Regions from separate parts of the Terribacillus jepli genome, predicted to be linked through region 2. Evidence: riboswitches for the same ligand, from Rfam matches in the RefSeq annotation. Region 2 holds a riboswitch; each other region holds the start of a gene.
The links. A riboswitch is a leader RNA that binds a small molecule or an ion and turns the genes downstream of it on or off. The one in region 2 is predicted to bind S-adenosylmethionine.

Region 1 (7,869 bases), on a different contig from region 2:
GACAAAAAAGATATCTGGATAGCTGACATAGCTTTTGAATCTTGGTTTGAGAGGAGGGAAGTCTTCGTTACATGCAGCTTGAAGGATAGCGGGAATCCTGATATCAGCTGATTTACAACACAGGGAAAGCTGCTGGTATTCAAAAAGGTTATCATCTTCCTCTTCGACTTCAAAAGGATAAGGCAATGTCTGTGCCTGAATCTGATAGAGCAAATCTTTCTTTTTTACATAAGGTTTAATCGTGCGCGTTTTTTTTATCATTGTATTTTTCATCTTATACAGATTGGCAACAAGATAGAGCTCATCATCAGCATCAAATAAACGGTTGAAAATAGTCAATGTTTGATGATAGACAAGATGGAACCGATCCATATTGAGCTGGTCATCGTCCAGCAATTGATAGATATCTCCGCCGAGCTCGATGTGGATACCTGTATGCCATTGATCGTAAATACTTGGAACCAGTTCAAGATTGGGAAAGCGGCTTACTAGATAGTCTTTTACATGCATAACAATCACTCCTTAACTGCTACCGCTAGTGTATTATTATAGTATATTTAAATGGCAGGAGAGAAGTATAGGAATATCCATTTTACTGTACCGCCCGAGATTGATATAAGAGAATTGCGGATATACAAAATTCGAGTTTTACATCTTATGAAGCGGCAACGAAAGAAGCATGCTTGAACGGATGGAAATTCTCGGCTATGTCGTTGGGTTCGGTTATACAGCAGCGCTATAACAGATGATTTGTCTGCACATACAATACTAAATCCTGCTAAAGCATACTCAGTTTAGCGGTACATCCTGATTATAGAGGGCAAGGGATTGCAGCGGAGTTGCTGAACGAATTGGAAAAAGTGTGTGTGATATCAAAGGCAGGGAATTACTTTGACATGCTTGGATTATTTGGTTCCCAAAGGGTATTGTAAGGAAGGGAGATTGGATTCCGTTCAAGCAGGTAAGGTTAAAGAAAATGAAAGTGATTGCTCCTGTAAATAAGTAGACAGCCCACATTACGTGGGCTGTTTCACATTTGTCAAAGCTGCTTCCTTCGCACGAACGAGCGGAATGACTTCACGACCGAAGCGCTCCAAATCTTCTTCATAATGAAAGTGACCGGTCAGGACAAGGTCGACACCGATTTCTTTCAGGCGAATGATTTGATCGGCAACTTGTTCGGCTGTACCGATCAGGCCGGTTTTGAAGCCGTCATTATATTGGACAAGGTCCTCATAAGAGGAGTCTGCCCACATGCCTTGTTTGCTGCGGGTAGCTTGGCCTGCATCCTTGACCGATTCCCGGAAACCTTCGACGGCTTCGTTATCGGCATGAGTGACAATATCTCGTAGGAGGGATACAGCTTCTTCTTCTGTATCCCGGACAATGGCAAATCCGTTTACGGCAAATTTCACTTCTCGGCCTTCTTTGGCTGCCCGTGCCTTTACATCTTCAATTTGCTCCTGGAAGCCCTCCAGCGTATTGCCGTTCATAAAGTAATAATCCGACACGCGGGCTGCCATATCCCTGGCCACTTCTGAATTGCCGCCCTGGAATATCGGAATCTGGTTCTTTGGCTTTGGCTTTAATGGGGCATCCGTCAATCGATAAAAATCTCCCCGATAAGTAGCTTGTTCTTCTTCCCACAGTGCCCGAAGCACGCGGATGAATTCCTCGGAACGACGGTAGCGTTCGTCATGATCGAGCCAATGCTCGCCGTAGCTGATGAATTCTTGTTTGAACCAGCCACTGACGACATTGACAGCTGCGCGGCTACCGCTGATATGATCCAAAGTGGCAAGCATCTTCGCGTAGACGCCAGGATGCCAAAGCCCAGGGTGGACAGCAGAAATAAGGTTCAGTTTTTCAGTGACACTGGCAAGAGCAGAAGCGAGCGTTATCGCCTCCAGCTGTTTATCCGCCCCGTAGCTTGCGATGAAGCGCGTTTGCAGCAGGGCGTATTCAAAGCCATTCTGTTCGGCGATTTGCGCGTAGCGTTTGTTCGCTTCAAAGCTCCAATCCGTCTTTTGCGGCAATTTGGAAATGACCAGTCCGCCGCTCACATTCGGTACCCAATAAGCAAATTTCACATTCTCTGTCATGTTTATCCTCCAATAGAGTTTGCTTATCAAGACGTATACGAAACCAGCCCTTCTCCATAAAAGAGAAGGGCTGCGGATATGTAACTGCCATCCGTACACGCTTCTCATCTTCAGGATGTATTCATCCTTCTGAAATTGGCACCGTGCTGTTTACAGTCGGTTGCCGAGGCTTCACTGGGTCAGTCCCTCCGCCTCTCTTGATAAGAAAACTATTTTTTTGTGATTTTATCCAAAATTTTCTGACTTGTCAACCTAGTTTGTGCAATTGTGAATTCGTTCTGTTAAGCTGAAGGAAGATAGATACTTTTGCTTGTAATAAGAGGAGGATGACCGATGAAGAAGATCATCAATCGGCCGGAGGATGTCGTCTTGGAAATGTGCCATGGATTGGTATTGGCGCACCCGGAACTCGAGTTATTGAAAAAGTACAAAGTGATTAAAAGGAAACGACCGCAAACGGATAAGGTGACGCTGATCAGCGGTGGCGGCAGCGGGCATGAACCTTCCCATGCAGGTTTTGTCGGAGAAGGTATGCTGGATGCCGCGGTATGCGGGGATATGTTTGCTTCGCCTTCCCAAATTCAGGTCTATCAAGCAATCAAGGAAACAGCGGGTGAGAAGGGTACATTGCTGATCATTAAAAATTACAGCGGGGATATCATGAATTTCAAGAATGCTGCCCACTTGGCCGAGGAAGATGGGCTGGAAGTGGATTATGTAAAAGTGGATGATGATATCGCTGTCGAGGATAGTCTGTATACAGTCGGCAGGCGTGGTGTTGCCGGTGTCGTCCTTGTGCATAAGGTTGCCGGTGCTGCCGCTGCCGAGGGACGCGACTTGCAGCAAGTGAAAGCAGTTGCCGAAAAAGCTGTTTCCCGCACACGCAGCATCGGTGTTGCCTTGACTTCCTGTACCTTGCCTGGAGGTGAACCGACTTTAGAACTGGCAGAGGATGAGATGGAGTATGGTGTGGGTATTCATGGTGAGCCAGGGATAAGACGCGAAAAGGTTCTGTCAGCAGATGAGCTGGCAAAACGCATGGTCGATGACTTGCTGAAAGAAGGGCAGCCTGAAGAAGACGCGGTATTGCTGATCAATGGATTCGGCGGGACGCCATTGCAGGAGCTGTACTTGTTCAACCAGTCAGTCAATCGGGAGCTGGCAGAGCGCAATATAAAATTAAACCGGATATTCGTCGGCAATTATATGACTAGTATCGATATGGCGGGTGTTTCGGTAACCATCATGTCACTTGATGAGGAGCTTCGCACATTGCTTTCCAGCCATTCAGATACACCTGCTTTCAAGATCGATGGGCCGGTGGAGCAGCCAGCGTTTGATGAGGTGGAAGAATCAGCTGAAGAGACGGATGTATCTTTCCAAGTGGAAACAGACAGCACGTATGCACAAGTAAAAGGAGCTTCTATCACACTGGAAAATGTCATTTACTTAGTAGATAAAATGAGTGAAATCATCATTGAGAATGAAGCGGCTTTCAACAAGCTGGATACGCACGCAGGGGATGGTGACTTCGGTAATAGTGTAGCAAAAGGCTTCCGTCAGTTGAAAAGGGAATGGAAGCAGATTCTCGATCAAGACAGCCTGACAATTGCGAAATTCCTCGACGGTGCTTCCATGGTGATCATGGAGCATTGCGGAGGTGCATCAGGTCCGATATGGGGCGGGGCTTTCCGAGCTGCAGGTAAAGCGGCAGAAGGCAAGCAGGAGCTTTCCGTTTCGGAATTCGCTGACACGCTGCAACGTGTTGTAGCAGCTATCCAGGATATCGGGGAACGTTCCTTCGGCCGCGGGGCGGAAGTTGGCGATAAGACATTGATCGACGCCCTTGCGCCATGTGCAGACAGCTGGCAGCAGAGTGCGACTTCTGGTGAAGATGTGAAGACTGCCTTTCAAAAAGGTGCTGAGGCTGCAGTTGATGGTGCGGAGAAGACAAGGGAAATCGTTGCACGGATGGGACGCGCCGGTACGGTGGGAGAGCGCAGTCTAGGTTATCCGGATGCTGGGGCACATGCTCTTGGAGTCATCTTTACCAAGTTGGCGGAAAGCCTGGAGTGAAGGTGAAAAAGCTAGTTGGCTGTGGGGAAATCTCCACGGCCACTTTCCATTGAGGCAAAATGTTATAAATAAAAATTATATGTGAATGAAGCAATTATCATGTTGGAAAGAGCGAACAATTGTTATATTTTGGGTAGGGAATCGAAAAAAGGAGCGCTATATATGATAGAAGGATTATATGAAGCACATTTACCGGTAAGTAAGCTGAAAAATTCTATTGAATTTTATGAAGGACTTGGGCTCGAGCTTTCCCATATCCATGAAGATAGATTAGCTTTCTTTTGGATCAAAAAAGACCATAGCTGGCTCGGTCTCTGGGAATCGGATAAAGCAGAGCTTGAATATCACCCGTCAATCAGACATGTCGCATTTCAAGTAAGCTTGGAAAATCTGAAACATGCATCTGGATGGTTAAAAGAGAGAGGATATCACCCAAGGGAGGCCTTCGGTTTTGGTCCTCACGAGCCTTTTGTGATGGCTCATGATGGAATGGCGCATGCAAAGATCCATTTCAATGATCTGGATGGAAATAGTCTGGAGCTTATCACGAAAATAGCAAACCCAAACAATGTAACTGCAAGAATGTATTTAAGTGAATGGGAGAAAATCCACGCCTGATTAATCCGCAGGAATGTCATACAGTGATAGTGAAGGAGGAATGAAATATGACAAATCAATTATTGAAAGCTATATCCATATCCCGTCCAATCATCCAAGCTCCAATGGCAGGGGGCATCACGACAGCAGAATTGGTTGCTTCTGTATCTGAAGCGGGTGGCTTGGGAATGATCGGTGCCGGTTATCTGGATGGTGAAAGCACCCGCCATCAAATACGGGAGGTAAAAGCAGGGACCAACAAACCTTTTGGCATCAATTTATTTGTTCCGACACCTTATAAAATAGAAAAAGAATTGATTGAGAAAGCACAGGAAGCGCTTGAGCCCTTTCAAAAGAAACTGGATACATCAGTGGTAAATGAATTCACTTCCTATGAGCAAATCTTGGAAACTTTTAATGAACAGGTAAATGTAGCGATCGAAGAAAAAGTACCGGTTTGCTCTTTCACTTTTGGAATTCCTGTTCCTGATGTGATTCGTTCTTTGAAGCAAAAAGGTATATATACGATCGGGACGGCAACTACATTATCAGAAGCAAAAGCAGTCGAGGAGTCCGGAATGGATGCTGTTGTCATGCAGGGTAGTGAAGCCGGAGGGCACCGAGGGAATTTTCTCGCTGATGTGGAGCAAAGCATGATTGGGTTGATGGCACTCATACCGCAAACCGTTGATCAAGTGAAGATCCCAGTCATAGCTGCGGGAGGTATAATGGATCGCCGCGGCATCATGGCGGCTCAATGTTTGGGTGCCCAAGCCGCACAGCTAGGTACTGCCTTTTTAACTTGCAAAGAAAGTGGTGCCAATGAGATCCATAAGCAAGCTATCCTGGAGCAAAAGCAAGAAGATAAGACGACATTGACGCGGGCGTTCTCTGGTAAAGCTGCCAGGGGGATTGAGAATGACTTTATCCGTGATATGCGGAAGGATGAGTGGGAATTGCCTGACTTCCCCATCCAGAATACCTTGACAAAATCCATCCGCTCCGCAGCAGCACAGAACAACGATAAAGAAGCAATGTCCTTATGGTGCGGCCAAAACCCAAATGCCGCAGAGCCTATCACTGTTTGGGAACTGATGCATAAACTAGTGGACGAAGCATAATAACGATAACGGAATGATAGGTGATAGTCTTGGATAAATGGTTGGAATGGGCAAGAAGAATACAGGCAATCTCCCAGGCAGGATTACATTTTTCAAAAGATGTATTCGATCGGGAGAGATATGAGGAACTGCAGCAGCTTAGCTCGGAGATTATCGCAAACTACACAGGGCAGTCAGCAGAGGAAGTCAAAGAAATACTTGCAGCCCAAAAGGGATATCCTACTCCGAAATTGGATATACGCGGTGTTGTTTTCCAGGATGGGAAGCTGCTGTTGGTAAAGGAAAAGATGGATGAGCGCTGGTCGCTGCCGGGCGGATTCTGTGAATTAGGGCTGTCGGCCAGTGAGAACGCGGTAAAGGAAATCCAAGAGGAATCTGGATACGACGTTGTGCCGAAGAAACTTTTAGCGGTGCTGGATTCGGATAAGCATACCGACAAGCCGCAAATGTTCCACTACTACAAAATCTTCCTTCAATGCGAGATTGTCGGCGGTGGAGCGCAGGAGGGTGTGGAGACGAGCGAAATCGGATTCTTTGATGAAACGGAACTGCCGCCTTTGTCCTTGAAAAGAAATACGGAAACACAAATCAATATGTTGTTTGAATTTCTGCGTAACCCGAAAAAAGAAAGCGTATTTGACTAGGATAAAACGTTATATGCACCAAAAGGTTGGAGGTGAAAAATATCACTACTGTCATTTATATGGTCAGACATGGCGAATCTCCCAAGGAAGGTAATGAAAGAACGAGAGGTTTGACTGGTAAAGGAAAGCTGGACGCATGCAGGATAACCGAATCCTTGAAAGGGGAAGAGATAGAAGTTTTCGTTACAAGTCCATATAAGCGGGCTGTCGAAACAATCCGTGATTTGGCGGAACATATGGGTAGAAAAGTGGTTGAAATGGAGGATCTTCGAGAACGTGTTTTTGCCTCTGGTGAAAAGAGGATATCTGACGAAGAATTGATTCCTCTGTTGGAGAAATCTTTTGCGGATCCAAGTTTTTCCTTAACTGGAGCAGAGTCGAATGCTGCTTGTCAGAATAGGGCGATAGCGGTATTGAAGGATATTCTGAGTATCCATAAAGGGAAAAAAATTGCGATTGCTATGCATGGTGCAATCATGACATTAATGATGGGGTACTATGATAGTCGCTATGATTTGGATTTCTTATTACATACATCCAAGCCTGACATATATAAGATGGTGTTCGATCAAAATGAACTGGTAAGGATGGATAGGATATGGAATTCTGCCCGGATTCATTCAATCTATAAGAAACTAATAACTATAGGAGAGAAACATGAAAATAATCGTGATAGGCGCAACAGGAACAATTGGTACGGCAATAGTAAAAAAACTCAGGGAAGAGCATGATGTAATTAGTGTTGGCAGTAAAAGCGGTGATTACCAATTGGACTTAACTTCTCCTGTGGAAATTGAGAAAATGTTTAAGAGAATCGATAATGTAGATGCAGTGGTCAGTGCTACCGGATCAGCTTCATTTGAGAAGTTGGAGAATATGACACCAGAGCTGAATGCTGTTGCAGTTCAAAGCAAGCTGCTAGGTCAGATAAACTTGGTTTTGATTGGACAACATTATTTAAATGAAAACGGCAGTTTTACACTGACAACAGGTGTTATGATGGATGACCCAATCTTACAAGGGTCATCAGCTGCCATGGCAAACGGCGGTGTAGCTGCTTTTATAAAATCAGCAGCAATCGAATTGAAAAAAGGTATTCGAATAAATAGTGTAAGTCCAACTATTGTGGAAGAATCGCTGGCTGTGTATGGAGATTTCTTCAAAGGTTTTAACCCAGTCCCGGTAGACAGAGTTGCCAATGCATACATAAAAAGTGTGGAAGGCGCTCAAACAGGTCAGAATTATCGAATCTATTAATTAAATTCGGTATCTATGCAAATAGGGAAGCAACCTGCAAAAACAGGTTGCTTTTTCCTATTAATAAGGTGT
Region 2 (7,869 bases):
GCCAGCAGCAAGCTGCGCCAAAGAAAAAAATGAGCAGGAAAAACAAGATCATTTTGTGGAGTGCCATCGCAGCTGTCGTCATCTTAATAACCGGTTATAAGACAGGGGAAGCTTTTACCTCAAAAGAAAGATTGCTTGAAAAGTTCGAAACAGCTGTGGACAAAAAGGACGCAAAGGCACTAGCAAAAGTCATTTCCACAGATGATAACAAACTCAAGATAAACGATAAAACGGTCAAAGGTCTAATTACATACTATGATGAGAATCCGGAAGAATTCGACATGCTGGTTGATGATCTCCATAACCAGTCTGGTACGGAAAGAAGTACCGAAGGACCAATCAATCTGAAGATGGATGGGAAAAAGCTTCTGTTTTACGATAACTATCAAATAGATGTCACTCCTTATTACATCACTTTATCCACTGATTACAAAGATACGGTACTTAAAGTTGACGGGGAAGAAGTAGGCACCGCTGATTCTGATGGTTTTGAGAAGACATTTGGTCCTTACGTTCCAGGAACACACAAGTTATCTGCCGCCCTGGCAACAGACTTCACGGAATTAGCCAAGGATGAATCCATCGATCTGATGGGGACTTCGACTGACTCATCAGCTTATCTGCAATTGGATGGAGAAGACGTAGAACTTTCTCTTGGTTTGGAAGAAATGCCAGATGTAAAAGGGAAACTTTATGTAAATGGCAAAGAAACCGAAATTGATCCATATAAAGACAGTACATTCGGTCCGGTCCTGATAGACGGATCCATGACGATGGCAGTGGAAACGGAATATCCTTGGGGAACAGCAAAAACAGAGGATGTTTCAATCGATTCCTCTTACATGAGCATACCGGCGCTGAGTGAGGACATGAAACAGCAGCTGATCGATCGCATAGTCGCTGTAAATGATCAATATGCTGAGGCGCAAGCACTTGCTGACAAAGGGAAATTGAAGGACGCAACAACCAATTACCAGGATAACGTAAAAGATATAATCGAAAGTTATACCACATGGGATGAGTCCTATCAGGGTTCCCTTCAATCTACATTGTTTGATATGGATTCATTCCTATTAGATTATAAGAATGGAAAGTGGTACGCCCAAGTAGACGCAAGTGTCACATATAAGGAAGACTGGTATGGAGAAGATGAACAACCTGAACTGACTGAGGAAACTTCGGACAACAGTTATACGCTTATCTATGATGAAAAAGCAAAGAAATGGCTTGTAAATGATGTTGGCTCCGTGTGGTCCTTGGGGGATAATACGAAAGAAGTAGTGAATGAAGAACCTACTTTATACAAACCAGATGGATCTGCCAAAACAGAGGTGGCAACAACAAGTAAAGCTGATGTTCCCGAGACTGCTTCTGCATTGATGGATAACTACTTGAATGGTTTAATTGTTGCCATCAACAATGATAGCTTTGACTCGGTAGCACCCTACATGGAAGAAGACTCTGAACTGTATAAAGCTCAGGTTGCACTTGTTGATAATCTGACTTCCAAGAGCATCACAGAAAATCTTGATGCCTATGAGATTACAGGATACAGCGAAGATGGAGACACCGCCACAATCACGACAAAAGAGACTATCACCATAAACTACAGTGATGGATCTTCTGAATCACAGCAATATGATTGGACTTATACAGCAAAAAAATCCGGTGATGACTGGAAACTTACAAAAATCGAATAAAAGAAGAGGAGACAGGCTCATCTGTCTCCTCTTTTTTTATTTAGAAGAAGAATCCTTGACCAAGGATTTGCTCGACTCTGTCCAGCATTTCTGCGATATACATGCGTTGTGCAATATATAGCACAATCATCGTACATACGACAACAAACAAAGAACTATAAGCGATATCGATTCCAGTTCTATTTCCGCGATACAAACTCACCAATACCAACACTGGCACGATAAAGAATGTCCCTATGAACCCAATTGCCGAGAACCACGTGAAAATATCGATATTAATCACGGATAGAAGGAAGCCAATTGCTACCAAACCGAGAAATGGTACTAGGTAACTTCCGTATCTTACAAGAATGGATTTAAAGTCAGCGTCCATCTTGGATAGCTTACTTGCTGCATACACCAAGGCTGCAATGATGAAAACAAAAACAGCAAAAAACAGGAAAGGTTTGATGGCAAATTCAACAAATGAAACTTGGATATTCATTTCTTCAGAACGTATAATCTCACCGATATAGCTCATCGTTCCTAATTCTTTTATCAAGTTCTTGATTCCGAAATAAACCGTTAAACCCAAGAAGACTGCAAAAAGCACCATTGTGATGATACTATTTGTAAGATTGCTTGCACCATAACGTTTGCCCGAGCTAAATGGATGTTTGATCACATCCGAAAAATAATGGAAGAATGATAACGAAACCTCTTTTGTAGCTTCTAGATATTCATTAGCCTTGGCATTATCTGCAGTTGCGGCAGCTGTATTACGGGTACTTTGTATTGATTGTCCCTGCAAAGCTGCACCGCATTTTTCACAAAACTTACTCCCTTCTGCATTCTCGTGTCCACATGACGGACAAGTAACCATAAAATCTACTCCCTTAACCAAATAATTGCACATTTCTCTATGTACTTCCTCAGTATACAGAAAATAGGACAAAAGAGGCAGTGCTTCTTACAAATCCATAAAAAAGGCATACGCGACGTATGCCCTTTCCCCCGTATACCTTCAAATGAAACGTATCTTTTCTGTAATATCTGCCTGCTTGATTTCATTGTCATGTACAGTGATCAAGACGGTGCCATATTGCAGATCATCCACTTTCTTGATGATTTCTTCCCATTTCTCTCCATTTTCCTTACTCACATCAATCATCCTTTCATCACGGATTATTTAGGGTAGGACGGTTCCGGCAGACCAAGATGCGCTCGTAATGTGCTGCCTGAATAACCCTCGCGGTAAATCCCTCTCTGCTGCAGGACTGGAACCACTGGAAAACTGCCTTAGGGAATGAGGAGTAGACGGATTCAAACTATAGCTGTCAACGTTTCTGAATAGTTTGGATGACTCCGCGGACATCAAGCCCTGCTTTAGCAGGTGTCCTGGCAGCAATCCGATAATAGCGTCCATCAGCTTCTACATGTTCTGCATGCAAATAAACAGTCTCACCAGTCGGTAAATGGACGAAAGGTACTGTTCCGCTTTTCTCGGTAAATCGGATTTCCCGTTTTACAAGGACTTCTTTTCGGTTATGAACGAGATTAGCCAAATCCTCCACGATGGCACTGGCTGTCGGCAGGGCACCGGCACCCGGTCCTTGGAGTTTCAGCTTGCCGACCAGATCCCCCTCGATACAAACCGCATTATCTACTCCATCGACGCTGTAGAGCGGATGATCAACGGATACAACCACCGGCTCGACAGATGCAGTGACTTCTCCATTTGCATTTTCAAGCGTGGCAACGTGCTTTATTTTCCATCCTTGTTCAGCTGCTGCCTGGATATCCTGTGCGGAAACCGAACGGATTCCCCTGTGCGTCACTTTTTCCCAATCCGGCTGGGCCTCGAATAATAAATCACTCAGGACCATCAGTTTATAAAAAGCATCCCAGCCATCCACATCATTGGCAGGATCTGCCTCTGCAAATCCCGATTCCTGCGCAAGCCGCAGTGCGTCTTCAAATACAAATCCTTTATCGGCCATCTCAGTCAGAATGAAATTGGAGGTGCCGTTCAGTATCGCCTCCACTTTGACAACCCGGTTGATATGGAGCAGCTGCTTCAGCGTACCGATCACCGGGACACCGCCTGCGACTGCTGCTTCGTATTCAAGCCTCACACCTTTCTCCTTGGCCAATTGCTTCAGCTCCGCGCCTCGGGACGCGATCAGCTCTTTATTCGCAGTGATGATATGGCAGCCGCGATGGATCGCCTCAGTCAAGTAACGGAAGGCAGGCTCGATACCCACACTTGCTTCGATGATAACATCAAGATCTTCGATTGCGAAAAGCTCCGCTGCTTCATCAGTGAGCAGTGCAGCTGTGACTTGCTGCGTGTATTTTTGTTTATTCCGTACCAATACTCCAGCCACCTGTACTTCTTTCCCGAAAATGGTCTGCAGATTCTCCTGATGGGATCGTATCGTCCGCCCCACTGCACTGCCTACTGTACCGTATCCTATCAATCCAATCTTAACTGCTGTCATCTATATTGCCTCCTTCGAATGTTTTTCCGCATAAAAAAAGTCCCCCTGAGAGGACAGGGAGACGAATGTAACCGCACTGTGTCTTCTCTCATCTACAGGAATTAGCACCTATACAAGTCTAAGATAACTTGCAGGTTGCCGGGCATCATCGGGCCAGTCCCTCCGCCGCTCTTGATAAGAGTTTTGTATTCGTTTGTTATGAAGGAGTTTAGCATGAATAAGACATACCGTCAACTGAAAATTCTAACAATACTATCCGACCAGGCTGTCATACAGGATACGCGCTCGGACAATATCATTTACACCGTGGATGATTGCCCGTCCATCAGCAAATAACACAATTCGGTGACCTCTGTATTGAATGGCAAGCAGGTGTTCATTGGCAGCAACATGATCGATCGAAGAGGCCCATTCTTTTGATAAAGCCGGCAGATCAAGTGATTTCTTGGCACCGGGCCGTATGTGAACAGCCTCCCTGCCGCATAATACATCGAGCCTTGTCTGTTCAGCTCCATTCAAAAAGGGCAGCACTGCATGTGTGCCGCAGCTAGGACAGCTCGAATCCCGCAGACCTCGTACATCTACCCTTGAATAATCAGCCGTCCAAATATCAAACGCACATAACTCCGCTTTAACTTTTTGACCGGATAAAAGCCGCAACGCCTGCGTCACTTGCACAGCTGCCACCCATTGGACAATCGGACCGATGATCCCTGCCGTATCACATGTTTCGCTTTGCTGCGGCAGCTGCTCCAAGAGACAATGCAAACACGGGGCATCTCCGTTGGCAAGTACCGGACACGTCACCCCATAGCTTCCGACACAAGCCCCATATAAGTAAGGAATACCATGCTTCAACGCTGCATCATTGACAAGCAAGCGTGTCTCAAAATTGTCTGTAGCATCCAGAATCACATCTGCACCTTCCATCAGCTGTTCGATATTATGATGATCGACATTTTCAATCACCGATTGCAGCTTTACATGCTGATTTATTGCCTTTAGCCGCTTTGCCGCAGCAGATGCTTTCGGCAAATAGGCAGCAGCGTCTTCTTCCGTATACAGCTGCTGGCGCTGGAGGTTATGAAGTTCGACATAATCGCGATCGATGAGTACCAGCTCCCCGATGCCCGCACGGACAAGCATCTCTGCAGAAGCAGAGCCCAATGCCCCCATACCGATCAAGACAATTTTACTTTTCCCCACCTGCGTCTGCCCTTCCTTGCCGATAAACAATTCCTGCTTCCGATAACGATCCCGCATCAAGTAAACAACCCTTCCGTCGGACTGCTTGCTACAGCATAGTTCTTCTCAGGAATCCTGCCTGCTTCAAACCCCATTCTGCCCGCATCGATTGCCAGCTTCATTGCATGCGCCATTTTAACAGGGTCTTGAGCTCCGGAAACTGCCGTATTCAGCAGGACTCCATCCGCTCCGAGCTCCATTGCGTAAGCGGCATCCTTTGGAGAGCCAATGCCCGCATCGACAATCACTGGTACACTGCACTGTTCCACGATCATACGAAGATTGAAAGGATTGATGATTCCGTTTCCTGAACCAATCGGCGATGCACCTGGCATAATAGCGTGGACTCCCAAACCTTCAAGCCGCTTGGCCAATACAACGTCATCGGATGTGTATGGCAGGACGATGAAACCCTCCGCCAATAACATTTCGGATGCACGCAGTGTTTCGACTGGATCGGGAAGCAATGTCCTATCACAGCCGATCACCTCCACCTTTACCATATCGCATAAACCAGAGGCTTTTGCCAGCTTGGCGATACGGACAGCCTCCTCGGCCGTTTTAGCCCCCGCCGTATTCGGCAGCAAGGTATACCGTTCTAAATCAAGCTGTTCGAGGAAATTCGGCTGGGATGCCTCGAAAATATCCATCCGACGCACTGCAAATGTCAGTATCTCTGCTTCTGATATAGCCACGGCCTCTTTTTGCACCTCAAAGGACGGGTATTTGCCTGTTCCCAACAACAAACGGGAAGCAAATGTCTTATCTGCAATTTGTAACATCTCGTTCATCCTCCTCCTACAAAATGGATCAGTTCGACTTTATCGCCATCTCTGATTGGCTGATCTGCATATGCAGATTTGCTGATGATTTCCTTGTTCAGTTCGACTATCACAATCCTGTTTTCCAATGAAAGTGATCCTAACAGCTGCGCGACATTCTGGATATCCGCGGATAATTCATGCTGCCTGCCATTCAGTTGAATGCTCACATCCGTACCTCCTCACCAGTATGCAGTCGGTTGACTCGAAAAGCTTTCGTCCATTCTTCAGGGACAGTATTGCCGTCAATCAAATCACTGATCATCTTACCTGTAACAGGAGCAAGCAGGATCCCATTGCGCTGGTGGCCAGCGGCAATGAACAACCCCTTCATCTCCGGATGCTCCCCGATCAGCGGCTTGCCATCGATCGTCTGAGGCCGGAGACCAGCCCAGCTTCTGAGAAACGGCATCTTATCTATCTCCGGCAGCATCTGCCTCGCTTTCTCCATGACGGTCTGTATGCCTCCAAAAGTCGGCTCTGTACTCCAATCACCCCTGACCTTCGTCGCACCGATGATCAGCTCGTTATTGTTTCGCGGAACAATGTAATGCTGATCATGGAATAAGCTGCAAGTGAGTGGCATCTGCGTATTTGTGACAGCGATGCATTCCCCTTTTACCGGATAAAGCGGTGTTCCCAAGCCCAAACGCTGCAAAAGGGCATTACTCCATACACCGCCGGCAATGACTGTATATGCAGCCTGCCATTCTCCCTTGGAAGTCTGTATCCGATATTGCCCAGCTTCGTTCACGACATCATCAACTCGAGTGAATTCATGTATACGCGCTCCAAATGTTTGGGCAGCAGAATAGAATCCTCTGCAGGCATTGGCAGGGGTGACATGCACATCGTAAGCTATATGAACAGCCCCTAGTACAGACTTTGTCAGCCCGGGCACTTCTTTTTCCGCACCAGTTTGATCAAGCCATGTCACACCTGCCAAAGAACGAATCTCGGACAGCCTAGCTTTTTCTTCCGCCGTAAACACAAGCTGCAATAATCCGCCAGTGCGCCGCTCGATATCTATTCCCGCAAGCGCACGAATATCCGTTTCCGCTTCTTCGTACAGCTTTTGACTAGTGCGGGCAAAAGAATACAGCGACGCTCCGAACTCTTTGTATTCCGAATGCGCACCCAGCATGCCCGCTGCTGCTTGTGTCGAGCCTGAACCGACTTGGCCTGCTTCAAATAAATCGACCTGGTGGCCTGCCTTCGCCAAATAATAAGCAATTGAACTGCCGATGATACCTCCTCCAACGACAGCTACCTCAGTGGATCGCTTCAAGACGCGAACACTCCTCCCTTAATTTCTTCACAGCTTCCAGCGGTTGTCTTGCTGAAAAAATGCCGCTCATCACAGCAGCACCATCCAATTCAAGCGCTTTCAATACAGCTAATCTCTCTGCGGTGATTCCTCCTATCCCATACAACGGCACTCCAACGTTCTGGCGGATTCCTCCTAGATGGGATAGCGGTTGAGGAATTTTCCCTTGCTTGCTTGCTGTCGGAAAACAATGACCATACAGCACGTATGCTGCACCAGCTGCTTCTGCCTGCGCAGCTTCCTCAAGTGAATGGATAGGAGCCCCGAACCGCATCTCAGGATAATGTCTTTTCAAC
Region 3 (7,869 bases), on a different contig from region 2:
GCGACTTGTGAATTGGAACTGTTCATGTAAAACTTCAGGGAAGTATCGCTCTGTTTGGCCAAGTTTTCAGTGAATGCCTCTGGAATGACGATCAGCATGGCAATGTCGTTTTGATCAAGCTGTTCTTTCGCATCATCAAAGGAAGCGAGCTCTGCATCGAATGGCATGCTGTCGATCATCTGATCGGTCAATGCATCAGCCTGTGTACCATCTTCATTGACCACGGCAGCTTGCAGACGATCCAGATGATCGGTTGCATCATGATACCCTGTCAACCAAATGATGGAAAAAAGTAAGGGGACAATGATGGCAAAAGTGATGCCGACTTTCGTATTTGGGATTTTAAACATTTCCCGTAATGGTTGTAAACGCAAAATAAAAAACTCCATTCTATAATAGTTGCATGTGCATGTATTTGGTGAAAAAAATCACTGCAAATTCTGATGCAGCCTGTGGATCAGAGTATGCAGCAATTCAATTTCACTTTGTTGGAACCCACCGTACGCATGTTTTTCGATTTCTTCTATCCTTGGTTTGATAAGTTGAACCAGTTCCCGGCCATCAGCCGTAATCTGCAAGCGGATTGCCCTGCGGTCATGCGGATCATGTCCGCGGGTCACTAAACCCTTCTTTACAAGTTTATCGACAATCTTTGTCACAGTTGTCTGTTCTCTCTCCGTCAATCCGGCAAGCTCTTTTTGTGTGATATCATCCTGCTTGTCCAATTCGGCAACAAGGGAGAATTGTTCAGGTGTCAGTTCAAACGGTAGAAGCATACGGGAAGTTTCCCGTTTCAAGGATAGGTAAGTCCTGGATAAAATCAGTCCTAATTCGTCCTGTTTCCTGCCCATGTTTTGCTCCTTTCAAATAGTTGCACATGCAAGTATATTACAGATTTGTACACAATTCGTCAATAATTTTTTTGGATTCAAACAAAAAGGACAACCAGCAGCTGATTGTCCATCTGTCTCATATATAAGGAAGTTCCTGGCGTGTGTTGCTGAATTGCTGATAGGCTTGCTCCACCTTCTGCTGCGGGGCTTGTTCCAAGCTGTACCAGCCGTGCTGGAACATCAAATTATACAAATTGCGCTGGGCATCCTGTGATTCCTTGAAAATGCGAGCCACTGTTTCATACAGCGATTGATTGCTCATTTCATTAAGTGCAGTGCTGTATGAAGCTGTCATATATTTTTCGGTCGCAAGCAAATCAGTCACATGGTCCCGATCATTCATATCCTGTGTCGTCGGTACCGGTGTTTGCGGATTCTGTACCTTCTGGTTCTGCGGCATAGCGTTCCCTCCTCCCTTAATTAAGCGGTTTCGTCTGTAAATGTTCCAGTAACATATCATAATGGCGCTGATGCATCTGACCGACAGTGTGCAATGCTTCCTGTGCATCTGTAAGCTGTACTTCCCTGGCGGCATGCTGTGCTTTCTTGGCTGCATTCAAATTCCAATTGAGCATATCGGTCAAGTACAGTAAGTCTTTTTCAGAAATCATTTCCGGCGGCTGCAGCATGATATCGTTTGTGTTTCCTGGTGGCATGGGATCCCTCCTTTTTCTTTTCTATCGTGCCCGTGTTCCATCGGTTTATTCTGTGCGTAAGATGCAAAGGACTATGCTAAAATAGCAGTAGGAAAGGAAGGGGATAACATGTTCCGATTTTATTGGTACCCGAATTGCAGTACATGCAAAAACGCAAAAAAATGGCTGGATGCGAATGAGGTATCGTATGAAGCAATACATATCGTCGAGAACCCTCCAAGCCCTGAAGTTCTTCAGGAAGCAGCGGATAAAAGCGGCCTGCCGCTTGCAAAACTGTTCAATACGAGCGGGAAAGTCTATCGTGAGGGCGGCTATAAGGATAAAATCAAAGATGCAGATGATAACCAGCCGAAGGCGTGGCTGTCTGAAAACGGTATGCTGATCAAGCGTCCGCTTTTGATCGGTGAGGACACTGCTGCCGTCGGTTTCAAGCAAGAAACATATGAGGCTGTAACTGCTTCGAAATAAGCTGAATCGGTGGTAATTTTATCTATTATTTCTTATAGTAAATATGTTAGCTATTCTTGTAGAAAATAGGTGGAGGAATTAAAATGAGCAACTTACCGAAAGATCTACGTTACACGGAAGAACATGAATGGATCAAAAAAGAAGAAGGCAACCAGTACCGGATCGGTATTACCGACTTCGCTCAGGATGAACTCGGGGATATCGTGTTCGTGGAACTTCCATCCGTTGGTGATGAATTGAAAGCGGACGAGCCATTTGGCAGTGTCGAATCTGTCAAGACAGTATCCGAGCTGTATGCTCCGATCAGCGGTAAAGTAGTGGCTGTGAACGAAGATTTGGATGACAGTCCCGAATTCGTGAATGAATCCCCATACGAGAAAGCATGGATGATCGTGGTGGAAACAGACGACGAAGCAGCTTATGAAAGCCTGCTTTCGGTTGAGGATTACGAAGGAAGAATCAAAGAGGATTAATTTTTGCTGCCCTTGTTGGCAAGGGCAGCGGTTTCCTTTCATATACTATGGCAAGCTTTATTGCTAAGCTGCCTTCATTCGGAGCGCGGGCAAGGAAGCAATCAAATATCGATCAGAATAGGTGATGCCAGTATGGGTGATGAACAAAAGGTCATTATCGTGGAAGGGCGCTCGGACAAAGAGCAGATTAAGAAAATCATCGATGAGGATGTGACGATCATCTGCACCAATGGTACATTGGGCATCGAGCGGCTGGAACAGCTGTTGTATGACTATGACTTGGATCACAAGCAAGTATATATCATGGTGGATGAGGACAGTGCTGGGCATAAGCTGAGGAAACAGCTGGCCCGAGAGCTTCCACATGCCCAGCATATCTACGTAGACAGAACCTATCGAGAGGTAGCGGCGACCCCGGCACCTGAATTGGCCACGGCCTTGCTTAGCAGAAGCATCATGGTGCATCCATTCTTCCTCGCCTGAAGAAAGAAGGGATGAATTATCAACGTCATCGAAAAAGAGGTCCAGGGAGTCATCGGGCAGGAACAGGCAAGGATATTTGTGCACACGCCGTTTTGCGGCACATGCCAGCTTGCCGAAAAAATGCTCCTGACAGTCGAGACTGTGACGGGCCAGGAATATTATCATAAACTGAACGCCTCTCTATTTCCTGATTTCATGCAGGAATATCAGATTGAAAGCGTCCCTTGTCTCATTATCTTCAAACAAGGAAAAGTTCAGGAAAAAATATATGCGTTTCATTCCGTCCAGCATATGCTGGCGAAAACGCTGGATGAATAAACAGCTTTCCAAATGGAAAGCTGTTTTTTCTTGCAGGAAATTTGGTGACTTGGAGCCAAATACAAAGCAAGGGGGGATGGAGCATGATCATCGAAGAATTGAAAAAGCTCAAGCAACAGATCGAAGCTAGGGAGGATCTGTTGCCTTTATGCAACGACAAACGGCTGAAGGTCTTCATTGAATGGGAAGATGACCATTTCGATTTGCATATTGATAGAAGCAGTCTGACGACACCAGCTTCAAAGCCTTATGGATTTTTGCATATTCGTACAGATGAACAGACACTTCATCAGCTCCTTGCCGGCGAGGTCCAGCTTCGCAGTATATGTAACAGGCAAGTTGTGGAAGGGGATTACCAGCATATTCTTCTTGTGGAAGCTCTCTTGTTTCTGGGAGCCGGAGCCAGACTGTAATATATGTTGACAGAACTTTGTACTAGTGCTAAACTCCTTTTTAGCAATCATATATAAAAACTCTTATCCAGAGTGGCGGAGGGACTGGCCCGATGAAGCCCGGCAACCACAGGTTTTCCTGTATGGTGCCAATTCCTGCAGGGAAACCTGTACAGATGAGAGAACAATTTTCGCACATAAAACCGCGTCTTTTTGTTCTCATGACAAAAAGACGCTTTTTTATATTTGCAGAGCAACACGAGGAAGGAGGAGCGGATATTGATCACCATCAAAAACCTCTCCAAAATATATCGCACAAAAAAACAGAATATTACAGCAGTCGATCAGCTTGACCTCACGATAGAGTCTGGTGAGATTTTCGGTGTGATCGGGTATAGCGGCGCTGGTAAAAGTACCTTCGTACGCTTGTTGAACCGTCTCGAAGAACCGACTGCCGGTGAAATAATCATCAATGGCAAGGACATCGTCAAACAGCATAAAAATGAACTCCGACTTGCCAGACAAGAAATAGGGATGATTTTTCAGCACTTCAATTTGCTGTGGTCCCGTACGGTACACCAGAACATCGCCTTTCCGTTGGAGATAGCAGGTGTGCCAAAGAAAGAAAGAAAAACCAAAGTCGATCGATTGATTGAACTGGTCGGATTGAAAGGACGCGAAAATGCCTATCCATCACAATTAAGCGGCGGACAGAAGCAGCGGGTCGGCATTGCAAGAGCGCTCGCTAACGATCCAAAAGTGCTGCTATGTGATGAAGCGACATCAGCATTGGACCCGGAAACGACAGATAGCATCCTTGATTTGCTGGTAGACATCAACAAACGGCTTGGTTTGACCATCGTAATGATTACGCACGAAATGAACGTAATCCGCAAAATCTGCCACCGTGTTGCCGTAATGGATACAGGCAAGGTCGTGGAAGCAGGCGACGCAGCGCATGTATTCCAAAATCCGCAGCAAGCGATCACGAAGCGCTTTGTTCAGCAGCTTGATGGAAGTGAGCAATATGAATCCTTATCGGCGGCCGCGCTGAAAGAAGGGTCAGGAACGATCGTGAAGCTTTCCTTCTCCGGCGAAAATGTCAACCAGACAGTTGTCAGCCATACTGCGAAACAATTCGATGTGGATATCAATATCCTTCAAGGGAATGTACTGCAGACACAAACCGGTGCAGTCGGAAGTCTGTTTTTGCAGCTTGTGGGCAGTGAAGCGGAAGTGGAGAAGGCACTGGACTTCATCCGCAGTGCAAATGTGAAAGCGGAGGTGCAGGAACTTGTTTGAGAAATGGTTTCCGAATGTAGATATAGCAGATTTGAACACAGCCATCTACGAGACATTCTATATGACGATCCTATCTTTGATCGGTACTTTCATCATCGGCATCATCCTTGGACTTTTACTTTATCTGACTAGTAAAGGGAAGCTGTGGGAAAACAAAATCGTCTATTGGATCGTGGCGGCGGTAGTCAACGTATTCCGTGCCATTCCATTCATCATCCTGATTTTGCTGCTGTTCCCATTCACCGATTTTATCGTCGGCACGATCCGCGGACCGGAGGCAGCATTGCCTGCACTTATCATCGGGTCTGCACCTTTCTATGCGCGGCTTGTGGAGATTGCGCTGAAAGAAGTGGACAACGGGGTAATTGAAGCTGCCAAGGCAATGGGTGCGAAAAACAGTACGATCATGTTCAAGGTATTGCTGAAAGAATCCATGCCGGCGCTTGTCTCAGGTATTACGGTAACAGCGATCGCCCTTATCGGATCTACAGCAGTAGCTGGTGTGATCGGCGCAGGCGGATTAGGCGATTTCGCTTACTTCTACGGTTTCCAGCGCCGGCAGTTCGATGTCGTATTCATCTGTACGCTATTGATTGTCATCGTGGTATTCGTCTTCCAATTTATTGGAGACTTGATTTCAAATAAATTAGATAAACGATAAAGGAGAGGGATTCAATTGAAAAAGGCATTATTAGTCATTTTATCGGCTGTTTTCATGGTATTCCTGGCAGCTTGCGGTTCTTCCGATAGCGGCTCAGGCGATGAAGAAACAACAACAATCAAAGTGGGCGCTTCCAGCACACCACACGCAGAAATTCTTGAAGAAGCAAAACCGCTTTTGGAAAAAGAAGGAGTCGATCTTGAAATTGAAGAGTATCAGGATTATGTCCTTCCCAACGACGATTTGGCCAATGGCGACCTGGACGCTAACTACTTCCAGCATATCCCTTACTTGGAGACTTCCAATGCAGATACTGGATATGATTTGATCAGCCTTGGCGGTGTTCACTTGGAACCAATGGGCGTTTACTCTAAAAACATCAAGAAAATCGATGATATCAAAGATGGCACAGAAGTACTCATGGGTCGTAACGTAGCCGAGCAAGGACGTGTGCTATCCATCTTCCAAGAAGAAGGTCTTATCAAGATCAAAGATGGCGTCGAGCCTGTTGATGCAACTTTCGATGATATCGCAGAAAATCCAAAGAACTTGAAGTTCAGCATGGAAGTTGATCCTGCCTTCTTGCCGGATACGTACGAATCCGAAGAAGACGCATTGGTCGTCATCAACACGAACTATGCTTTGCAGGCAAATCTTAAACCTTCCGAGGATGCATTGATTCTTGAAGGCACAGACTCTCCATATGCAAACATCGTTGCTGCTCGTGCCGAGGATAAAGATAACGAAGCATTGCAGAAATTGATGGACGTGCTTCATTCTGATGAGATCAAACAATTCATCGAAGAGAAGTACGATGGTTCCATTCTCCCTGTCGATGAATAAGAAAGACCATTCTCATGCCTTTGCTGGTATTCTCAGCAAAGGCATTATTTTTGGCTTGAAATGGAAGTGTGATACAATAGGACAAGACCATGTTAAAACTGTGTTTTTATCTAGTAAAAAAGTTGATAATGGTCGAACAATGCTTTAAGATTATAATGAGAATAAATTGATAATGTGTTTAAATAACATTATCGAAATTTATAAAATAGCAGCTATCGGAGGGTTAATAAATGGCAGGTTCAGTTCTAGAGATCAAAGACCTACATGTTTCGATTGAAGATAAGGAAATTCTTAAAGGTGTAAACCTTACGATAAAAAGCGGGGAATTCCATGCGGTAATGGGACCAAACGGTACTGGTAAATCCACATTGGCATCCGCAATCATGGGCCATCCAAAATACGAAGTGACAGGCGGAAGCATCACTTTGGACGGGGAAGATGTGTTGGAAATGGAAGTGGACGAGCGTGCTCGTGCCGGTCTATTCCTTGCAATGCAGTATCCAAGTGAAATCAGCGGTGTAACAAATGCCGACTTCCTTCGCTCCTCTATCAACGCCCGCCGCGAAGAAGGCGATGAGATTCCATTGATGAAATTCATCAAGGAAATGGACGAAGCGATGGACTTCCTTGAAATGGATAAGAACATGGCTCAGCGCTACTTAAACGAAGGTTTCTCCGGCGGTGAGAAAAAACGTAATGAAATCCTTCAGCTTCTTATGATGAAAGCTGAAATCGGTATCCTTGACGAGATCGACTCCGGTCTTGATATCGATGCACTGAAAGTTGTCGCAAAAGGTATCAACAAACTGCGCGACGAAAACTTCGGTTGCCTAATCATTACCCACTATCAGCGTTTGCTAAACTACATCGAGCCTGACTTCGTACACGTTATGATGCAAGGCCGTGTCGTTAAATCCGGCGGATCCGAGCTTTCCCAGCGTCTGGAAGCAGAAGGCTACGATTGGATCAAACAAGAGCTGAACATCGAAGACGAAACAATTAACGCGTAAACTGGAGGAGGGATCTTATGACTGTTGAAACGAAGCAACCATATAATGATGAATATATCAGCCGTTTTTCCAGTTCCCGCAATGAGCCTGAATGGATGAAGGAACTTCGTCAGCAAGCTCTTTCCCAATCGGAATCTTTGGACATGCCAAAACCCGATAAAACTGGGATCAAGAACTGGGATTTCGACACGTATGTGCATGAAGTAGAAGGGGAGAAAATCAGCGCATTGGACAGCCTGCCAGCAAGTGTGGCGGCTTTGATCGATGCGGATAATGCCCCAAACCTTTACATTCAGCGCAATAATAGTGCGGCATACCTTGCCTTAAGCGAAAAATGGAGCGAGCAAGGCGTCATCTTCACGGATATCTT
Region 4 (7,869 bases), on a different contig from region 2:
GTTATTTAACCAACCAATTTTGTATAATGTTAATCAGGAGGGATAGAATGGCAGAGATCGATTGGAAACCAAATCGTGATTTGGATATATCCATCCAAGTCCAAATCATCCAATACATAAAGAGCAAAATAAATAACGGGGAATGGACTGTCGGAACCAAGCTTCCCCCGCAACGCGAGCTTGCTGCCCTCTTTGAGGTGAACCGCAGCACAGTCGTTTCTGCATTGGAAGAATTGATTGCAGATGGACTTTTGGAAACAAAGATAGGCAGCGGAACGACTGTTTGTAATACAACTTGGAATCTAATCACAAAGCCATCCCCGAATTGGCATGATTATGTCCAAGCCGGCATGCATGAACCAAATATCAAATTGATACAAGCCATCAATCTTGCAGAAGCAGACCCGTCCTTGATTCGGCTTGGTACAGGGGAGCTTGCCCCGGATCTTTTACCCAGTGCAGAAATCTCCAGTCTGCTGCGAAATGCAGATACACTGCCTTTAAGCTATTCCGAACCAAAAGGAAGCTATGCTCTTCGCATACAGTTAAGTAAATTTCTGCAAAAAAGAGACATTAACGTTTCGCCTTCAGCAATACTCATTACATCCGGCAGTCTCCAGGCATTGCAGCTCATTGCCGGTGGATTGCTAAAAAAAGGTTCTACCATTCTCTATGAATCACCTTCCTACATACAATCTGTTCCCGTATTTCAATCAGCGGGAATAAAGATTTTCGGATTAACAAAAAAGGACACGGATATTACCCAAAAGATCAGACAGTATATGCGTACAAATGATGCAGCTTTGTTCTATGCAAATCCGACTTTTCACAATCCCACGGGGCGAATGTGGGACATTACCGAACGGCAAAGATTACTGCAAGCATGCCAGCAGCTTTCCCTCCCGATCATCGAGGATGATGCTTATTACGACCTGTGGCTGGATACTCCGCCACCGCCGCCCTTGAAAGCAATGGATACGCAGGGAACTGTATTATATACAGGCAGCTTTTCCAAATCGATGAGCCCCGGCTTACGCATCGGCTGGATTGCAGGACCAGAGCCGGTTATTGACAGACTTGCTGATAGTAAAATGCAGACTGACTACGGCGCAAGCAGTTTATCACAATTTGCAGTCGAGCGTTGGCTGGCTACCGATGTTCACTCGGGTGCAACTGAAAAAATCCGCACTGCCTTAAGAGCACGGCGGGATGTAGTCTTACAGCTTTTGCAAGAAAATTTCAAAGATATTGCAGACTGGGATAAGCCACCGGGAGGCTTTTATATATGGCTCAGATTACATCAATCTGTTCCGATTCACACACTTTTTGAAAAAGCAATCCAACGCGGAATCCTGCTTAACCCTGGTCAAATATACGAAAGAAACGACACACAGCATCTCCGATTATCTTATGCCTATGCCTCAATCGACCAGTTTGAATATGCGCTGAAGCAGCTGGCATATTTAATCAGGAATATGAAAAAATGATAAACCCGTCGGATTAGACGGGTTTATCATTTTTTTCCATTATTTTTCGAGCCTTATTCTCTTTAAATGCAGCTATTGCCTGTTGTAGTAGCTCTTTGTCTGTCAACAACCGATAACCTGTATGCGCTAAGGCTTTGGCTCCTTTCAATACAGCTGCGTCACCGCGCGCTGAGCGAGCTGCTTCCCGAAACTCTTCCGTATGGCCAATGAGATCTTCCGGCCCGATTTGGATATAAGGATGTGCGGTCGGAACCTCATAACTAATATTTCCTGTATCCGTTGAGCCGCGTCCCTTGCCTTTTTTCAAATGAACATATTCGCCTACATATTCCAGTTCTTCTTTCAGCACCTGATCCAATACTGGATTCAAAACAAAATCTTTCACTTCATTTTGAAATCGTTCATTTTTCACAGTAGCTCCCGTGGCTAATGCAGCACCTTGGGCAATATTTTTCACTTTTTCGGAAACTGCTTGTGCCTTGCTCCAAGTTTCTGCCCGGATGAAAAAGCGTGCGGACGCATATTCGGGAACAATATTTGGTGCATCCCCGCCGTGTGGGATGATTCCATGCACGCGTACATCCTGCGGAAGATGCTGCCGCAATGCATTAATACCATTAAATAGCAGGATGACAGCATCCAAAGCGTTGACGCCTTTCTCTGGTGAGCCAGAGGCATGCGCTGCTTTACCGTAGAAATGGAAATCAAGCGGATTTACTGCAAGAAACTCTCCAGTGACACTTGTTCGGCCCGAAGGATGGATGATCAATGCAGCATCGACATCCTTCAGCAAACCATGCTTGACAAAACTGCCCTTGGCACTGCCATTTGGACCGCCTTCCTCAGCTGGGGTACCGAGCACCGCCACACTCCCGCCCGTTTGATCCAATATTTCCGCCAAAGCAATTCCCGCTGCCGTACTAGTAGTACCGATAATATTATGGCCGCAAGCATGCCCGATTCCAGGCAGTGCGTCATACTCGGCCAGAAAAGCAATTCTTGGGCCCGGCTTCCCGCTATCTTTCAGCGCATAAAATGCAGTCTCATGTCCTGCCACTTTCTTCTCCACTTGAAATCCGGCCTCTTCCAGCAAACCAGCAAGTGTTTCACTGGCAAAAAATTCTTGATTGCCTATCTCCGGTTTTGCATGGATTGCCTGACTTGTCTGGATATACTTCTCTCTATTCTCTTCAAGATGCAAGGCAATTCGGCTTACTTCTGTCACAGATTTACTCATAGCTCATTCCTCCTCTTCTTGCAGTCTTTTCAGATGCTTCTGAAGCTCTTCTTTCGGCACATCTACAACGATGGAACCGCCATTCGTATCACTTTCCACTGCTTTCTTCACTGCTTCATCCTGATACAGCTCCACTATTTTTTGGTATGTCTCATTGTTTTCGTCATCTTTATTTACAGCAAACACATTCACAAACGGCGTGATGCTGTCATCATTGGCATTCTCAAGGTAAATTGGATCTTCTTTCGGATTCAGGCCTGCTTGACCTGCAACGCCATTATTGATGAAGGATGCAGCCACATCCGGCAAGACACGTGGTGTTTGCTGGGCAACAACGGGCACAATTTCGATATTCTTTGGATTCTCCACAATCTTGGAAGGATCACCGAACTGACCGAAATCATCGGCCAATTTAATGACACCAGCAGTTTCCAAAGCCCGCAGCGATCTAGCCTGGTTCGATGGGTCATCCGGAATAGCCACTTTATCGCCTTCCTTCAGCTCATCCAGGCTATCGATTTTCTCCGAATAAGCTCCGATTGGGGCTATTACCGTGGAGCCGATCGGTACAATCGTATCACCGTTTTCTTTAGCATATTGACTTAGGAAAGCGATATGCTGAAAAGAGTTCATGTCTATTTCTCCGTTCGCCAATGCTTGGTTCGGCAAAGTATAATCCGAGAATTCAACTAGTTCAATATTGATACCCTCTTCCTTTGCTTTCTCCTTCAAGATCGGCCACTGATCGCCGTCCGACCCAGTGACACCTATTTTTACTGTTTGGCTTCCGTCTGCAGAACTGCTCCCGCAAGCTGCAAGAATGAATACAAAAGCGAAGGAAATAATTCCAAGCAGTGCTTTTTTCATTTTCTTCATCTCCTTAATATTTTTCTTGATAGTGTATTGCCGATCCACTGGGCAAGCTGGACAAGCACTATTAAAATAACGACGGTGACAACCATGACGCTTGTATCGAATCTTTGATATCCATAAGTCATCGCCACATGTCCAAGGCCTCCTCCGCCAACAGTCCCAGCCATCGCGGAGAAATCAATCAAGCTGATGGTAATGAACGTCAAACCAAGTACAAGCGGCCCTAATGCTTCTGGAATCAAGATGGTATAAATAATTTGAATCGGACTGGCACCCATCGCTTTCGCAGCCTCGATGACACCGGGATCGATACTGATGAAATTATTTTCGACAACACGTGCAATGCTGAAAGCTGCCGCAATGCTCATTGGGAAAATTGCAGCCCATGTACCGATCGTCGTACCTACCACCTCTCTAGTCAGCGGACTGATCGCCACTAAAAAGATGATGAATGGAATCGGCCGAATGATATTGATCAAGAAATTAATGATTTGAAACAAAAAGGCATTTTCCATAATATTCCCTTTACGTGTAACAAAAAGTAAAAGTCCGATAATGATGCCGAATATAGATCCTATCACCAAGGTGACAGCCACCATCAGGATCGTCTGGCCAGTCGCTTCGACAATACGCGGCCAGAATGTCTGCCAATCTACGCCCATGCCACTTCCACCTCCTCGATTTGAACAATGTCATTCAATTCCTTCACCGCCCTGGCTGTTTTTTCTTCCACACCTTCAAAGCTCACAAGCAAATTACCGTAGAATTTTGCTTGAATCTCCTGAACGGAACCATATACGATATTCACGTCTATATCATGTTTCCGCGTTATCCGGGATAAGACAGGATCGCTCGCCACCTCTCCTTTGAAAATGATGCGGTACAGCTTTTCCCCTCCTTTATGACGCCACTCCTCCAATAAGGATGGGGACGGCAGATCCTGCTGGATGGAACGGATGAAACGCCTTGTCGTCGGATGAACGGGACTTGTGAAGGTATCAAATACACCGCCTGTTTCAATGACTTCTCCATCCTCCATGACAGCAACCTTGTCACAGATTGCCTGGATCACATGCATTTCGTGGGTTATCAGCAGAATCGTAATACCCAATTCCTTGTTCACTTTTTTTAGCAGCCGAAGAATATCCCCAGTCGTATCGGGATCGAGTGCCGAGGTTGCTTCATCACAGATCAGAATATCTGGTGAAGTAGCCAATGCCCTGGCGATACCCACTCGCTGCTTCTGACCTCCCGACAACTGCTCCGGATAATTCTTCGCTTTATCCGAAAGACCGACGAACCGCAACAGTTCATCCACCCTTTCTTTTATTTTTTGTCGCGGCATTTTTGCCAGTTTCAAAGGATAAGCTATATTTCCAGCGACAGTGCGCGAGGTTAGCAGATTGAAATTTTGAAAAATCATCCCGATTCCCCTGCGCACCTTCCGCACTTCTCTCGGAGAAAGTTTGGCTAAGTCGACTCCCTGTACCTCAACACCTCCAGCAGTAGGATTTTCCAGCACATTGACCAATCTCAGCAATGTACTCTTACCGGCTCCGCTAAAGCCGATGATACCGAAGATCTCCCCCTGCTCTATCGTCAGGTTCACATTTCGAACAGCATGTACTTCCCGTTTGCCAATTGTGAAGGTCTTTGATACATTCCTGAACGTAATCATTACTATTCCTCCCTTGCTACACAAAAAGCCCTCTTTTTCCTTATCCAGAAAAAGAGGGCTTCCATATGAAACTTCCTCATTCTCATCTTCCAAACACAGCTGTGTTTGCAGGAATTGGCACGGTATTTGTAATAAACCCGTTGCCGAGACGTCATAGGGCCTGATCCCTCGATCTCTCTGGATAAGAATAAATCAAGTATGTAGTTGTTAGATTTGATTACCATGTTATGGGTTTTCCAATTGAATGTCAATCTATTTTTTAAAATAATCATTCTCTTCCGAAATGGCTTCTAAACGAAACAAAAAGGTCAAATACGCACGAATGTTGCACTTATTTGTACTTTTCAACTGCAGCCTTCTCTCCTGGTGGTTTAAAACAACAACCAGGATATACGCGTAATCATGGCGTTTTTCCTATACACTGAAATACTCCGCCAAGCTCTTTCTTGCTGGAACGCTGCAGCTCGAATCAAGTACCACCCCATTAGTTAAAAACGGCATAATCAGCCGTTTTCACAACGTCACCTATTTATCATCTATCACGATATAAGCTGCTTTCACAGGACCATGGACCCCTACAACCAAGTTCATTTCAATATCAGCCGAGTTGCTTGGACCGGTGATGAAGTTGATACAGGAAGCGATGGATTCCCCTTTTTGTACTTGTTTGGATATTTGCTGCGCTGCCTGGGTCATGCGAGGGACAATGGTGCTTTTCGGTATAAGTGCGATATATTTATTTGGCAGCAAACTCACCGTGCGGCCTTTGCCTTCCCCTGAAAAGAGTACAACCGTCCCTGACTCCGCAAGCGTGATGTCGCTGAATGTAATCCCGATATTGGCTTTTTCCACAATACTGATATTGTCATAGCCGATGGAAGGGTTCCATTCATGTACATCGATCCCTTGTTTCGGCCACGATTGAAGCTTTTCTCGCAAACCGAATGCCTCGTAGCGAGGATCCTGCCAAATGGCCAGTGGGCCGCCGCCATAGACAGCCACGGTTTCTGCCAATACATTCGGCAAAGCAGCCGCATCAGTCTCAATCAGCTCGGTGTGGATAAGCCGGCATTGATCGCGGAGTATATCCACTAGTTCATCCTGGGTTTTATCAGTCAGTGTTTTATCTTGCGGACGATAATTCCAATTCCGTTCCGGCCGCTCTGTCAGCACCTTTGTGCGGCTTAGACGACTGGCGACATTTGCAAGGAATGCTTCCCTATTCTGTATCAAGCTTTGCCACTCTCCTTTTGATGCTGCTTGAACCAATCGCGGAAACGCTCTTTGTTCGGAGCCGGAAAATCTCGGATTTCGGTCCAAGCCTTCAACGGACCTGGTCCTTTTGAAATGGTCTCATCCTTTGTAAAAGGCTTCATGACCGAGCTTGCCATCTTTGATCCAGCTGCATAAAGCGGGTTGGATGAAGCTCCTATCCCGAATGCTTTCATCGCCATCTTCTCCGAAATAGGTGCCCGTCCTTCCTTTTCCACAATCACTTGTCGATGACGATGAAGCAGCTGATGCAATGGGATTTTTACCGGACAAGCATCCGTACAAGCCGCACACAGTGTCGAAGCATACGGCAGCTCTTTAAAATCATCATATCCACCCAACAGCGGAGTCAGCACGGCTCCGATCGGGCCAGGATAAATCGAATTATAGGAATGTCCGCCGATGTGGCGGTAAACCGGGCAAACGTTGATACAAGCTGCACAACGGATACATTGGAGGACAGATTGGAATTCGGTTCCAAGAATCCCGGAACGCCCATTATCAACGATGACTAAATGGAACTCGGATGGTCCATCCACTTCCCCTGCAGTCCGCGGACCTGTCAAAGCGGTAATGTAGCTCGTCAGCTTTTGCCCGACAGCACTCCTTGTCAACAGTCCTACAAGCACCTCAAATTCTTCAAATGTCGGTACGATCCGCTCCATCCCCATGACACAGATTTGTGTATCCGGTAAATCGGATACCATACCAGCGTTTCCTTCATTCGTCACCAAACCGACGGAACCTGATTCGGCAATGGCAAAATTGCATCCTGTAATGCCGATGTCGGCCTGCAGGAATTCCTGACGGAGCTTTTCCCTTGCATGCAGAGCCAGTTCCTCTGGCTTGGAAGTCAGTTTGTATTCCAGCTTCTCGGTAAAGACATCTTTGATTTGCTCTTTATTTTTATGGAGTGCCGGTGTAACGATATGCGAAGGCGGATCATGATCATCCAGCTGCAGGATATATTCGCCAAGGTCTGTCTCGATGACATCACAGCCTTCCTGCTCCAATACAGCATTCAAGCCGATTTCTTCTGTAACCATCGACTTGGCCTTCAAAATCTTCTTGGCCCGTTTCTCTTTCACGATATCTTTCACATAGTCATTCGCTTCTTCTGCAGTGGCGGCAAAAAATACATGACCGCCTCGTTTTTGCAGATTCTCGGAAAGCTCCTGCAAATAGTAGTCCAAATGATCAAGTGTGTGCTGACGTATCTCTTCCCCGTGAGATCGCCATTCTTCCCAGTTCCCGAGTTCTTCCGCTGCATCCAGTCTTCTCGTCCGAAGACGCTCCTGAGCCCCGGCAACTGCCCCGCGCAT

Region 1: another riboswitch for S-adenosylmethionine. It lies ahead of sfnG (dimethylsulfone monooxygenase SfnG); the one in region 2 lies ahead of AB1K91_RS15960 (homoserine dehydrogenase).
Region 3: another riboswitch for S-adenosylmethionine. It lies ahead of AB1K91_RS02830 (methionine ABC transporter ATP-binding protein); the one in region 2 lies ahead of AB1K91_RS15960 (homoserine dehydrogenase).
Region 4: another riboswitch for S-adenosylmethionine. It lies ahead of AB1K91_RS02265 (methionine ABC transporter ATP-binding protein); the one in region 2 lies ahead of AB1K91_RS15960 (homoserine dehydrogenase).

What each region holds. Positions count from the first base shown of each region.
Region 1 is NZ_JBFEGH010000003.1:13,109-20,977, forward strand. Features, by position in the region: gene AB1K91_RS04220 (DUF3885 domain-containing protein) at 1-510, opposite strand, end outside; gene AB1K91_RS04225 (GNAT family N-acetyltransferase) at 786-932, shown strand; gene sfnG (dimethylsulfone monooxygenase SfnG) at 1,017-2,102, opposite strand; SAM riboswitch class I at 2,204-2,309, opposite strand; gene dhaK (dihydroxyacetone kinase subunit DhaK) at 2,436-4,178, shown strand; gene AB1K91_RS04240 (VOC family protein) at 4,341-4,796, shown strand; gene AB1K91_RS04245 (NAD(P)H-dependent flavin oxidoreductase) at 4,844-5,896, shown strand; gene AB1K91_RS04250 (NUDIX hydrolase) at 5,926-6,540, shown strand; partial or broken gene AB1K91_RS04255 (histidine phosphatase family protein) at 6,582-7,148, shown strand; gene AB1K91_RS04260 (short chain dehydrogenase) at 7,198-7,797, shown strand.
Region 2 is NZ_JBFEGH010000016.1:8,465-16,333, reverse strand. Features, by position in the region: gene AB1K91_RS15975 (zinc ribbon domain-containing protein) at 1-1,700, shown strand, start outside; gene AB1K91_RS15970 (zinc ribbon domain-containing protein) at 1,741-2,562, opposite strand; gene AB1K91_RS15965 (DUF2292 domain-containing protein) at 2,704-2,841, opposite strand; gene AB1K91_RS15960 (homoserine dehydrogenase) at 3,017-4,180, opposite strand; SAM riboswitch class I at 4,266-4,361, opposite strand; gene AB1K91_RS15955 (ThiF family adenylyltransferase) at 4,433-5,443, opposite strand; gene AB1K91_RS15950 (thiazole synthase) at 5,443-6,207, opposite strand; gene thiS (sulfur carrier protein ThiS) at 6,213-6,416, opposite strand; gene thiO (glycine oxidase ThiO) at 6,413-7,534, opposite strand; gene AB1K91_RS15935 (thiamine phosphate synthase) at 7,518-7,869, opposite strand, start outside.
Region 3 is NZ_JBFEGH010000002.1:88,808-96,676, reverse strand. Features, by position in the region: gene AB1K91_RS02875 (YhgE/Pip domain-containing protein) at 1-374, opposite strand, end outside; gene AB1K91_RS02870 (MarR family winged helix-turn-helix transcriptional regulator) at 429-851, opposite strand; gene AB1K91_RS02865 (spore coat protein) at 970-1,293, opposite strand; gene AB1K91_RS02860 (hypothetical protein) at 1,310-1,549, opposite strand; gene AB1K91_RS02855 (arsenate reductase family protein) at 1,658-2,017, shown strand; gene gcvH (glycine cleavage system protein GcvH) at 2,101-2,490, shown strand; gene AB1K91_RS02845 (toprim domain-containing protein) at 2,623-2,973, shown strand; gene AB1K91_RS02840 (thioredoxin family protein) at 3,052-3,291, shown strand; gene AB1K91_RS02835 (hypothetical protein) at 3,375-3,704, shown strand; SAM riboswitch class I at 3,765-3,866, shown strand; gene AB1K91_RS02830 (methionine ABC transporter ATP-binding protein) at 3,963-4,985, shown strand; gene AB1K91_RS02825 (methionine ABC transporter permease) at 4,978-5,646, shown strand; gene AB1K91_RS02820 (MetQ/NlpA family ABC transporter substrate-binding protein) at 5,662-6,489, shown strand; gene sufC (Fe-S cluster assembly ATPase SufC) at 6,720-7,499, shown strand; gene sufD (Fe-S cluster assembly protein SufD) at 7,517-7,869, shown strand, end outside.
Region 4 is NZ_JBFEGH010000001.1:454,730-462,598, reverse strand. Features, by position in the region: gene AB1K91_RS02285 (aminotransferase-like domain-containing protein) at 48-1,487, shown strand; gene AB1K91_RS02280 (M20 family metallopeptidase) at 1,501-2,724, opposite strand; gene AB1K91_RS02275 (MetQ/NlpA family ABC transporter substrate-binding protein) at 2,728-3,591, opposite strand; gene AB1K91_RS02270 (methionine ABC transporter permease) at 3,597-4,259, opposite strand; gene AB1K91_RS02265 (methionine ABC transporter ATP-binding protein) at 4,250-5,275, opposite strand; SAM riboswitch class I at 5,355-5,463, opposite strand; gene AB1K91_RS02260 (LutC/YkgG family protein) at 5,801-6,508, opposite strand; gene AB1K91_RS02255 (LutB/LldF family L-lactate oxidation iron-sulfur protein) at 6,505-7,869, opposite strand, start outside.